Regions from separate parts of the Vreelandella lionensis genome, predicted to be linked through region 2. Evidence: predicted binding sites of a transcription regulator. Region 2 holds the regulator's gene; each other region holds the start of a gene.

Region 1 (4,168 bases), on a different contig from region 2:
GTGATTTCGTGCCAAAAGCGCTTCCGGTCACGCGCAAAACGGTCGGCATTGACCTCGGCTTGAGCGATTTGTTCATTACCAGTGACGGCGCAAAATCGGGCAATCCGCGTCATCTGAAACGCTACGAGGCGAAGCTGGTCTGCTTGCAGCGCCGGTTGGCGAAAAAACAGACAGGTTCAAACAACCGCAACAAACACCGTTGGAAAGTGGCACGGCTACATGCCAAGATCGCCGACTGTCGCCGTGACGCTACCCACAAAGCGACCCGCGCACTCATTAACGAAAACCAAGTCCTGTGCGTCGAGTCACTTAATATCATTGGTATGATCAAGAATAGACGGCTTTCTAAATCCATTAGCGATGCCGGGTGGGGTGAGTTCGTCCGGCAACTGGAATACAAGGCCGCCTGGGCGGGGCGCCAACTGGTGAAAGTGAGCCAGTGGTTCCCCAGCAGCAAGCGGTGTCATGGCTGTGGCTACAAGGTTGAGAAACTGCCGCTGTCGCAACGTCACTGGCACTGCGAAAGCTGCGGCTACCCCATTGACCGCGACATCAACGCGGCCAGGAATATACAAACCGCCGGGCTGGCGGGGTTAGCCTGTGGAGCGACCGGAGCGGAGGGCAGCGGCCTAGCTGCTGTCTAGTGAAGGCGTGTGGAAGCAGGAAGGTTCTGGGGGTGATCTCAGAACCCTCGCCCAAAGCGCGAAGCGCGGCGGGCGGGGAGTGTCAGAAAAAAGGTGTGGTAGTCTCGCAAGACTTCTTTTAGGGCTGGTTGATTATGCAGATTAGTGTCTTTGGTACCGGATATGTAGGGCTCGTGGCAGGTGCGTGTTTGGCGGATGTGGGTCATCAGGTCATCTGCATGGATATTGATGCTAACCGCATCGCACAGCTTAGCCGTGGTGAGATCCCTATTTTCGAGCCAGGCCTGAGCCAGCTGGTAGCGCATAACGTTGCCGCTGGGCGTTTGCGATTTACCACAGATACCGCACAGGCGGTAACCGAAAGCGACACGCTGTTTATCGCGGTGGGCACCCCGCCAGACGAAGATGGCAGCGCTGATCTGCAGTACGTATTAAGCGTCGCGGAAAGTATCGGCCAGCACATGCAGGGCTATAAGCTGGTGGTTGATAAATCGACGGTGCCGGTAGGCACGGCCGAGCGTGTAAGCGACACCATCAGCCACGTGCTACACCAGCGTAAGGTTGAACACCCTTTTGATGTGTGCTCCAACCCTGAGTTTATGAAAGAAGGCGCTGCCATTGATGACTTCACCCGCGGCGCTCGCATTATCGTAGGCACCGAGAGCGAGCGGGTAAAAGAGCGCATGAAAGCCTGCTACGCGCCCTATAACCGCAACCACGACAAGCTCATGTTTATGAGCGTGCGAGCGGCAGAACTGACGAAATATGCCGCCAACGCCATGCTGGCGACCAAAATTAGTTTCATGAACGAAATGGCGAATTTAGCGGAGCGCTTAGAGGTTGATATTGAAGATGTACGCCGGGGTATCGGAAGTGACCCGCGTATTGGCTATCACTTTATTTACCCTGGTTGTGGTTATGGCGGCTCTTGTTTCCCCAAAGATGTGCACGCCCTTGAGCAAGCTGCTTTGCAATTAGGTTACACGCCGGAATTATTAAAAGCCGTAGAAGCCGTTAATCAGCGCCAAAAACAAACGCTTTACACAAAACTGCAAGAGAGCCTCGGTAACTTAGAGGGGAAAGTGATTGCTATTTGGGGGCTAGCATTTAAGCCCGGCACCGATGATATGCGCGAAGCGCCCAGCCGAGCACTGATGGAAGCCCTGTGGGCAGCAGGCGCAAAGGTGCAAGCGTTCGACCCGGAAGCGATGGGTGAGTGCCGAAGGCTTTATGGCGAGCGTGACGACCTGATGCTCGCAGGCGATCGCATACAGGCAGTAAAAGGTGCAGATGCACTGGCCATCTGTACAGAGTGGAAAGAGTTTCGCACCGTTGACTTCACTTGGTTAGCAAGCCAGCTAAACAATAAATTAGTGGTAGATGGGCGTAATTTATATGCGCCCAGCGCGTTGAGTGAGGCGGGTGTTTGCTATGTGGGTGTCGGTAGAAAGTCTTAATAAACAGAAGTTTATAGCTTTGGTTTGCTGTTTCTGATAAATGGGTAAGCCCAGGGCTAATAAATTTGTTAAAGTTAATAGTCTCAATGCCGAATAAATAACTAATTAGCTAACTTGAATAATGGCTGCCGCAAAATCGGTAAGACGGCCGCACAACGCGAAAAAGGGACGGTACGCATGGCTTCCATTTCATCACTTGGTATCGGTTCAGGGCTGGACCTCAACGGCTTGCTAGATCAGTTGCAAGAAGCTGAGCGTGGCAAACTTGCGCCCATCGAGCAGCAACTGGAAACCCAGCAAACCAAAATCTCTGCCTACGGGCAGTTGCAAAGCGCCCTTTCCGAATTTCAAAACGCCGCAGAGGCACTTAACGACAGCGACCTCTACGAGAGCCTCTCTACTAATGTAGGGGGAGAAGCAATCACCGCCACGGCAGATGGCGAAGCGCAGCCCGGCAGCTACAACGTAACGGTTGAAACGCTAGCAACCCGCGGCACCTTAGCCTCTGAAGGCGTCACGGCTGTTGATGAAGCGCTCACTACAGCAGAACAAACGCTTACTTTTACCTTTGGTGAAGGGGCCACGCAAACCACAAAAGAAGTGACCATTGCGGCAGATAGCACTCTTGAAGATATGCGAGACGCCATCAATGCAGACGAAGATTCCGGTGTTAACGCCACCATTGTGTTCGATGGCACGGATTACCGGTTAGCACTTAGTTCAAGCGAAACAGGCGCGGATGCCTCAATTGCAGACTTCAGCTTCTCAGGTACTGCGCCGTTTGCTGCGGATACAACTAACACTCTTCAAACGGGTACTGACGCAGCACTGAATGTGAATGGCATCGCCATCACTAGCCCTACTAACCAGGTAGAAGGTGCCATTCAAGGCGTCACACTGAACCTTCAGGAAGAGGGGGATAGCACTGTGTCGGTAGAGCAAAACACCCTGGCAGTGCGTGAAGCGGTGACGGGCTTTGTAGATGCATACAACGACCTAAAAGGCACCATTGGCGACCTCACCAGCTTTAATGCTGAAACCGGTGCCGCAGGTGATCTGCTGGGCGATAACGCCGTGCGTACAGTGGAATCTCGATTGCGCAGCGTGCTTGGTAGCGGTATTGAAGGCCAATTTTCAATGCTTAGCGATATCGGCATTTCGCTACAGCGTGATGGCACGCTCGAAGTTGATAGCGGCAAACTAGACGACGCCATTGCCAATAACCAAGACGCTCTCTCGGCCTTTTTTGCAGGCGGTGCTGAGGACGACGGCATGGCAGGCCAACTGAATCAAACCGTTGAGCAGCTTTTGGGCTCGAATGGCGCTGTGTCAGGAGCGAAGTCGGGGGCTGAAAGTCGCATTGAGTCGCTAGGCGAACGTTATACCCGAATGGAGCAGTCCATCGAGCAAACCATTTCTCGCTACCGGACCCAGTTTGGCCAGCTGGATACGATGATCTCTCAAATGAACCAAACCAGCAGCTACCTCACCCAGCAGTTTGATGCGTTAGATGCACAGCTAGGACGAGAATAATACCAATTCTGTTTAGCTATCTCCAAAACGCCTGCGATAAGCAGGCGTTTTTATTAGGTTATTATACAGACGCCATTAAACGCCTGAAAAAGCGCTAAAGTCTTCCGTTGTTCCGTCGATAAAAATGTTATTAAATTTCAACAAGCACTCCGTACCTGACTAAGTGTTTTGGATGACTGTTGGTTTAGCCTTTTGCATTGAGGAACATCGGCATGGCGACAATAACCTCTCTAGGCGTTGGCTCTGGCTTGGACCTCACCGGCCTATTGGACCAGCTACAGGCAGCTGAGCGTGGCAAGCTTGAGCCCATTACGCTTCAAAAACAGCAGCAACAGGCGAAAATTTCCGCCTATGGCCAGCTGCAAACATCAATGAATGCTTTCCAAGACTCACTGGCGAAAATCAATGACTCGGCGCTTTATCAAAGCCTCTCTGCCAATGTGCGGGGCGATGCGATTAAGGCTACTGCCACCGCTGATGCACTGCCGGGTAGCTACCGTGTAGAGGTGTCGAAACTCGCGACGACAGGCTCTC
Region 2 (4,168 bases):
CGCGAGCCAGCGGGTATACTGCCAGGGCGAGCGCTATACCCTGCGCTCCCTGTTCCAAGAAAGCACCTTAACCCATAGCGTGGGCATTCGTTTCCGCGGGCAAAGCATGCAGCTTTCCAGCGCCTATGTTGAAGCGCAGGACGTATCAGGTAACCCCGTATTGGCGTGGGTCGGTGAGGTAAGCGACCCTGAAAGCACTAAGCGAATCGTGCGCCGCTACTGGCTAACGCCTGCACGTTTGGGCAGCGATGTGTTAACGCTTTTAATCACTCAACTGCAGAGTGACGGACTGGCATCGCTCACCAAGCGTGCTTGGCAGCAGCTTAAAGAGGCCGACGGTGGTGATGTCAGCAGCGAGCTGCGCCTGCTGATGGCCAGCGGCGCGGCTGCAGTAGCTGGCCATCTAGATATCGTTGACGATGAGGACGCTCAGGCCCTGCGAGCCGATTTGCTGCGCTTGTTAGGAACCCAGCGCAAGCGGCGTGATACGGCACTGCTTGATGCATTAGTACACGTTCTGATGGCGCGCGATGCCATTCGTCAGCTAGGTAGCGTCAGTCGTGAGGGCGTGGTATGAGTGGCCAGGATCAGGCGGCTGGCCTGCGCAAATGGGCCGATTTACAGCGCCAGCAGCGCGGTGCTGATGAAGTCGGCCATAACGTGGAAAGTGACGAGACAGTGCCTGCCGCTCCCGTTAACGAAGAGGAAGCCGCCGCGTATACCCAGGAGGCTATGGCACCGACGGTAGCTGCTGCTGCCGAGCCTGCCACCGTGGCGCCTCCAAGACCGAAAAAAACGTTAGTGGTAGTAGGCTTACCTCATGCTGGCGCAGCGCAGGTGGACAAAGTGCGAGGTCGGCTGGGGCAATGGTCGGCCCTTGGGAGGCAATGGGCAGGTGACCCACAGGATTGGGATGTTCATATTGTCATGCCTGACAGCGCCTCGCTGACTGACTTAGCCGAGCGTTACTCACGCTGGGCGTTGTGGATCAACAGTGATGCTGACGCCTTTGCCACTATGTACCGAGTGTTGCGCCAATTACGCGAGCATGGCGGTCCGCAGCGTCTTCTAGCCCTTCATGAACCCCACCTGCCGCGCCAGGGGTTGCTGGATAATTTGGGCAATGCTTCCGCTCGTTATTTAGATATTGAGCTTCTGCTGCTGGCGCGCTAGCGGCGGGCCAGGGTGCATTTGTCGCTCAAGGGGAGAGTTATGCAGAGTTTGGCGAGTTGGGTAAGTAACGCTAAGCAGATGGCTATTGAGGCGTTGATAAAACCTGCAAAGTTGTTAACAGTAAGAAAAATGGGCTGTTTAGGGCTAGTAGCAGGGTTATGGTTTTTCGCGTTGAATACGCAGGCCGCAACCGGTAGTTGGAGCAGCCAAGTGCCTAGTGTGATGGTAGCAATGAGCGACCGTACCAGCAGCAGCCAGGCGATAACCCCGCCAGCGGGCGTCCCGCTGCGTAATGCTGCGCTGTCGCGAATTCAATGGCGCTTTGAGTCACCGCCGGGAACGCCTGTGAACGCTTGGCTATGTCATCCTGAACGCTGTGTTGCACTATCAGGCATGCGCGGTAGCACGACCGCTCTATCGGGAATGTTGGCGAGCGCACCGCTGTACTTTCGGTTTACGCTGCAGCCAGGGCAACGCCCTGTGCGAGTACAGGGGTTACAAGTGATCGTGAACTATCAGTAAAGGTTGTTAAGCCGCGAGGCACGAGGATGTATACAGCACAAGGCAGGATCAAACAGAGTGAGCTGTTAACTCAATACATGCCACTGGTGAGACGTCAGGCCTTAACGCTGCAGGTAAGGTTGCCCGCGAGTATTGAGCTGGATGATCTGATCCAGGCGGGTATGGTGGGCTTGTTAGAGGCATTAGGGCGCTTTGATGCTGCCCAGGGAGCAACATTTGCTACCTTTGCAAGCCAGCGCATCCGGGGCGCGATGATGGACGAGCTGCGCACTCGTGACTGGCTGCCCCGCAGCGTACGCCGCTCGGCACGGGCGGTAGATGATGCTGTGCGTCGTTTAGAGCAGCAGCTGGGGCGCCCCCCGGAAGAGGGGGAGATTGCCCGTGAACTGGAGATGCCGCTAAGTGATTACCAGCAACTGCTCAACGATACCAATAGCGGGCAATTATTGCCGTTCGAAGAGCTCATTGCGGATGGCGGCGAGCCTGCGGGGGACGACACTCACCGACAGCCGTTTGAACAATTATTGGATGAACAGCAGCGGCAAACGCTGATCGACGCCATTGAAGCACTGCCCGAGCGCGAGAAGCTGCTAATGGCGCTGTATTACCAAGAAGAGATGAATCTAAAAGAAGTGGGCGCTGTGCTCGGTGTCACCGAATCACGGGTTTCACAGCTTCACAGCCAGGCGGTGAGTCGGCTGCGTGCTCGCCTACATGAGACTAATTAACCCTCTCACTCACTAACCATAACCGGCGAGGAGCCGTTGATGAATCCATCTACGCTGATCGGTATATTTGCCAGCATGCTGCTGTTGGTAAGCGTTTTATTTTTTACCGCAGAGTCGCCCGAGAGCTTTATTAACCTCCCGGGGCTTGCCATTGTCATCACCGGTACGCTGGCGGCCACGTTTATCAGCTATCCGCTGAAAGAAGTGCTGCGTGTGGTGCGTCTGGTTGGTTTAGTTTTCCGCCGTGAAAACACCTATGTGCGAGATGACATCAATGAGTTGGTTTCCATGTCGCGCCTTTGGTTTAAGGGGGATGTTAGAGCGGTTGAGAAAGAACTGGAACATACCCGTAATCCGTTTTTGCGCACCGGTATTCAACTGGTCATTGCAAATACAAAAGAGGATGAAATCTTCGACATGCTGCGCTGGCGTATTGCGCGGCTGAAAGCCCGCGAGCATGCTGAAGCCCAAATTTTCCGCACCATGGCCACCTATGCACCGGCCTTTGGCATGATTGGTACTTTGGTAGGCTTGGTCAACATGCTCGAAGTGATGGACGCGGGTGACCTGGAAGTAATTGGGCCTCGGATGGCGGTGGCGCTATTGACTACCTTCTATGGCATCCTGTTGGCCAACTTGGTGTTTAAACCGATTGCCGTGAAGCTAGAGCGGCGTACGGAAGAGCGTCTTATCACTATGAACATGGTGCTGGAAGGCATTTCGCTAATTACCAAGCGCCGCCTGCCGTCGTTTATTGAAGAGACGCTTAATTCCTTCGTAGCGAATTACCACGACGAAATTCGTGACGCGAACGTTAAGCCTCGGCCCGATATGGGTTCCGCATTAAAAGGGTAGCGTCATGCTCGACCGCGATTCACGGCATGCTTTAGAGCTTCCCGCCGAAGTGGGAGAGAGTGACGAGAGCTGGCTGACCAGTTACCTGGATGTATTGACGCTGCTGATTACCCTGTTTGTACTGCTGTTGGCGCTTACGCCATCCGGCGGTGGCGAAGGGAGTGAAAGCAGTATCATGGATCCCTCGAATGCCGTTACGTCACTGCCATTGGCTAGCTTAGCCACAGGAATACTTCCCCGCCACGATGGCTTACATCCCCAAATGGCAGGGCTTGATATCCCTGGGGTGAGTGTCTCCCAGGGACAAGAGGGCGTTACGCTACGTATTGACGATAGCCTTTTATTTCCCAGTGGCAACGATGTACTAACGCCCCAGGGGCAAGTTGTGTTAGAACGGCTCTCTTCGGTGCTACAGACTTTTGATGGTCAAATTTCCATTGAGGGCCACACCGATAACGTGCCGATCGCGACCGCTCGGTTTCCGTCGAACTGGGAGCTTTCAGTGGGGCGGGCCATCGCAGTGGTACGCCAGTTAGAGCGGCAGGGTATTGCCATTTCACGTATGCGGGCCGTCGGCTATGCTGACACCCAACCCATGGAAAGTAACGCTACTGCGGAAGGACGAGCTGCCAACCGACGCGTTGAGCTGTTGCTGAAGCAACAGGTCGAGGGGTAAAGAGATATCTCGAGGCTATCTTCGTGTCGAAGCAACGTTCTCTACTTCAATCGTTTGGCGCTGTCATGGTGCTGGATGAAGAGTGTAGACACATTCAAGCGGTGAGTAACAATCTCACCCAACTGCTGGGCATGGCTGAGCCAGCACACCAGCCGCTGACGTTAGGCAGCGTGTTGGGCAAACGGCTAAGCCGTCGGCTAAGCAAGGAGCTCCA
Region 3 (4,168 bases), on a different contig from region 2:
TGCTGAGCCTGTTCCGTAATGCGCTGGCCATTGCCATGGTGACCATCACCGGCATGATCGTGCTCTCGGAAATCGGCATCAATATTGGGCCGCTAATTGCTGGTGCCGGTGTGCTGGGTCTGGCGATTGGTTTTGGTGCCCAGAAGCTGGTGCAGGATGTGATTACCGGGGTATTCATTCAGGTGGAAAACGCGATGAATACCGGCGATGTGGTGACCGTAGGGGGTATTACCGGTACCGCAGAGCGCTTGAGTATTCGCTCGGTGGGTATCCGCGACCTCTCCGGTACTTATCACATTGTGCCGTTCTCCAGTGTGGATACCGTCTCTAACTACATGCGCGAGTACGGTAACCATGTAGGCGAGTATGGCATTGGCTACAACGAGAGCATCGATGATGCCATCGAGCAGCTGCAGCTCGCCTTTGAAGATCTCAAGGCCAGTGAAGAGCATGGCAAACAGCTGCTGGCAGATCTGACCGTGGCAGGGGTTACCGCCCTGGCCGACAGCTCGGTGAACATTCGTGTGGTCATTAAAACCACGCCGGGCGACCAGTGGGCTGTAGGCCGTGCCTACAACCGCCTAGTGAAACTGCGCTTTGACGCGGCGGGTATCGAGATTCCGTTCCCGCATACCACGCTCTACTTTGGCGAAACCAAAGGCGGCAAGACACCGCCTGCCAACGTGCGCATTCTGGAAGCGAAAGCCGAACGGAAGCGTACCGACACGGCACCGCTTGCAGAGCGTAGCGAAGCCTCGCTTGAGCATGAACCGGATCACCATAAGCCGGACCATGATGATGTGGATGAAACCTAAGCGTACGCTTAGGTAAGCCAATGAGGCCGCCTTCGGGCGGCCTCATTGCGTTGGGTCAGTCGCGCCGCTCGCCAGGGTAGTTTTCGGAGTGGCGACCCTCTAGGTTGATCGATTCGCCGCCGTCTACAAATAGCACTTGCCCGGCCACAAAGGCATTATCCAGCAAATAGTGCAATGCTTGTACAAGGTGTGCTGGGTTGCCCTGGTGATTGACCGGAATGCCTTCGATGCGCCACTGGATATAGTCGCTGGTACGCTGGGAGGCGGGCAGCACTACCCCGGGGGCGATACCGTTAATCCGTAGGCGCGGAGCAAACTCCAGCGCTGCCATACGGGTCATCTCAGCTAGGCTTTTCTTGGAGAGCAGGTACGCCGCATACGGATATTGGTGATAGGCCACTTTGTTGTCGATGATGTTGATCACCTGACCGTGCTCTACCGCCTCGGCAAAATGGCGTGTGAGTAGCAGCGGGGTGAACATATTGACTCGGAACTGAGTCTCCAGCATGGCCATATCGGTACGGGCGATCGGCGCTGGTTCATAAGCTGAGGCGCTATTGAGCAGCACGTTCAACCCAGGAAAACGCGTTTTAGCTTGGGTGATTAATTCTTCTAGCGAATCCTCTAAAAAGTTGCAGGGCAGAATCTCGCACTCACGATCCTTGCCGCGAATTGCGTCTGCCACTTCCTCTGCTTCCCCCCGGGAGCTATTCACGTGTAGCGCGATATCAAAGCCCTTATCGGCTAGCGCTTCAGCAAAATAGCGGCCCAGGCGCGTGGCGCCGCCGGTTACAAGTGCAGCAGGTGTATCCATTGCTTTATCCCTCGCAGCAGGTAGTGTTTGTTAACTAACGTTGTCATGGTAATCAAAAAGACTTTCTGCGTGAGCGCAGCGTTTGTCAATAACTTGTACAGAGCTTGAACAGAATGGTTAACCGTCTACTCTATTGGGGCGCCGATTGATTCCTATACGCTAAAACGGTGTGGGCTAGGTCATCGGCTCACCAGCCGTTAGTCATCCAGCCTCTTATATTGGGATATAGTTATGTCATTAAGGTCGTCACCCGTAACGTCAACTCCCTCGCCCGCGTCGGCTCAACACGAGTGCGTTATCTCGCTAGGAACCAATATTGAGCCAGAGCATCACTTTGCCAAAGCCCTTGAGATTTTGAGCAGTGAGTGCGAACTGCTGGCCCGCTCCGAAGCGGTGCGCACTGCCCCGGTAGGCTTTCAGCAGCAGCCAGACTTCTTAAATGCCGCCCTGGTGGTGCGCACTACGCTTGAGCTGGGCGACTTTAAAGCCTACCTAAAAGAGGTTGAGCATCGCTTAGGCCGTGTTCGCGGGCCGATCAAATCTGGCCCCCGGACCATGGACTTAGACATTGTGGCCTGGGATGGCGAGGTGGTCGACGATGGCTACTTTCATCACGACTATGTTCGGGGGCCGGTGGACGAAGTGCTAGCCGTACTGAAGAGACCGAACTGAAAAAATAGTAGCGACTGGGAAAGTTTTACGGGGCAGGGCTCACGTTTTCTAAAGATAGGCCGATATTCACGCTACCTCCGCACTGTTTGCGTTCACTTCCGAGGTCACGCCCGTGATCAGCCTTGCGACTAATATCACGTCGCTACTGGTGATGAATAATCTACGCAGTAGCCAGCAAGCAATGCAGACCTCCATGGAGCGTCTGTCGTCTGGGCTGCGTATTAATAGCGCCAAGGATGATCCGGCAGGCCAGGCGATTGCCAATCGCATGGGCGCACAAATTCGCGGTATGAACCAGGCGATCCGCAATACCAACGACGGTATCTCTATGGTGCAAACCGCAGAAGGCTCGTTGGACCTGATCAACGATAGCCTTCAGCGCATCCGCGAACTCAGCGTTCAGGCGCTCAACGGCACCAATTCCTCAGAAGATCGGGCGTCTATTCAGTTAGAGATCGACCAATGGCTGGAAGAGATTGACCGCGTCGCTGAGCAGAGCAACTTTAACGGCATTAAGCTGATCGAGAGCGATAAAACGCTCAATATTCAGGTAGGGGCCAACGCCGGTGATGTGATTGGCGTGAGCTTTTCGGCGATGGGGCGTCAGGCGCTGGGGTTGGATAATTTCAGCGTATTAGATAATGGCTCGGCCACGCCCAAACCAATGGATGTTGTGGATGAAGCCATTAAACAGGTCGACCGCCAGCGCAGCTATTTAGGGGCGGTGCAGAACCGCTTCGAGAGCGTCATTGACGGGCTTAACACCAACATCATTAACACCTCCGCTGCCCAGTCGCGTATTCAAGACGCCGACTACGCGCAAGAAGTCTCCAACCTTATTCGCGCCCAACTGCTTCAGCAGGTGGGTATCGCGATGCTGACCCGGGTGAACCAACAGCCGCAGATGATTCTGCGGCTGTTGGAAGGGCTGTAGTTAGAAGTGGCCGATCACCGTTAGTCGATGATGCCCTGTTCACGCGCCATGGCGTAAGCCGCCTGCGGGCCGTTCCACAGCGAGGGCAGCAGAATCAGCGACACTGGGATCGCAGTAATCACGATAAACTGCTGCAGCGCGCCAATTTGACCTGCACCCATATACAGCAGCACGGCCGCCATCAGAGCCATCGCAATGCCCCAAAAAGCGCGCATGTAAGGGCTAGGGTCATCATGGCCTGCGCCGACAACGGCAATCGCGTAGCTCATGGAGTCGCCGGTGGTGGCCACAAAAATCGTGGTCAGCAGCAGAATCGCCAGCGCCATCCAGGTTCCGCCGGGCAGCGCTTGCGCCACCGTGAGGGTCGCCACGTCAAACTGGAAATTGTTGAGCGCTTCGGTCAGGTCAATTACCCCGGTCAACTGGTAGTAAATGCCGGAGCCGCCCAGTAGCGTAAACCATACGGTGGTGGCAATCGGGGCGAGTACGGCAACCGCCAGAATCATTTCACGAATGCTGCGGCCCCGTGAAATGCGCGCCACGAAAATCGCCATCAGCGGTGCATAGCCGATAAACCAAGCAAAGAAGAACACCGTCCACCACTGCATCCACCACGCCGGGGCGGTTTCAGCGGTCATCGTGGCCATGGTGAAAAACTCGCTGACATACGCGCCCATGCTGGAAACGTAGGTGTTCACCAAAAACAGCGTGGGGCCGAACACGATAATCACGGCGCCGATCGCTAACGCCAGCAGTACGTTGAAACGGCTCAGCAGTTGGATGCCTTTATGCACCCCGCTCATCGAAGAGAGCACATAAATAGTGCCCAGTACGGCCAGAATCATCAGTTGCCCGGTGTAGCCTTCCGGCAGGCCAAACAGCTCATGCAGGCCAAAGCTCACCTGAGTTGCCAAAAAGCCGATGGGGCCTACC

Evidence for each region. The regulator FliA, encoded in region 2, starts transcription of late flagellar genes. The targets are predictions, from matches to a motif close to CTAAAGTTNNNNNNNNNNCNGCCGATA.
Region 1: the regulator FliA is predicted to act here: its motif matches at 2,170-2,196, upstream of fliD (flagellar filament capping protein FliD).
Region 3: the regulator FliA is predicted to act here: its motif matches at 2,340-2,366, upstream of ACIGG6_RS10815 (flagellin N-terminal helical domain-containing protein).

The regions. Positions count from the first base shown of each region.
Region 1 is NZ_JBITWC010000036.1:16,957-21,124, reverse strand. It holds gene ACIGG6_RS17095 (RNA-guided endonuclease InsQ/TnpB family protein) at 1-644, shown strand, start outside; gene ACIGG6_RS17090 (UDP-glucose dehydrogenase family protein) at 779-2,101, shown strand; gene fliD (flagellar filament capping protein FliD) at 2,279-3,634, shown strand; gene fliD (flagellar filament capping protein FliD) at 3,847-4,168, shown strand, end outside.
Region 2 is NZ_JBITWC010000008.1:101,709-105,876, reverse strand. It holds gene flhF (flagellar biosynthesis protein FlhF) at 1-577, shown strand, start outside; gene ACIGG6_RS06880 (hypothetical protein) at 574-1,173, shown strand; gene ACIGG6_RS06875 (flagellar protein FlhE) at 1,345-1,695, shown strand; gene ACIGG6_RS06870 (RNA polymerase sigma factor FliA) at 1,722-2,423, shown strand; gene ACIGG6_RS06865 (motility protein A) at 2,463-3,278, shown strand; gene ACIGG6_RS06860 (flagellar motor protein MotB) at 3,283-3,954, shown strand; gene ACIGG6_RS06855 (sensor domain-containing diguanylate cyclase) at 3,978-4,168, shown strand, end outside.
Region 3 is NZ_JBITWC010000015.1:42,134-46,301, reverse strand. It holds gene ybiO (mechanosensitive channel protein) at 1-815, shown strand, start outside; gene ACIGG6_RS10825 (SDR family oxidoreductase) at 871-1,629, opposite strand; gene folK (2-amino-4-hydroxy-6-hydroxymethyldihydropteridine diphosphokinase) at 1,861-2,301, shown strand; gene ACIGG6_RS10815 (flagellin N-terminal helical domain-containing protein) at 2,414-3,235, shown strand; gene ACIGG6_RS10810 (BCCT family transporter) at 3,256-4,168, opposite strand, start outside.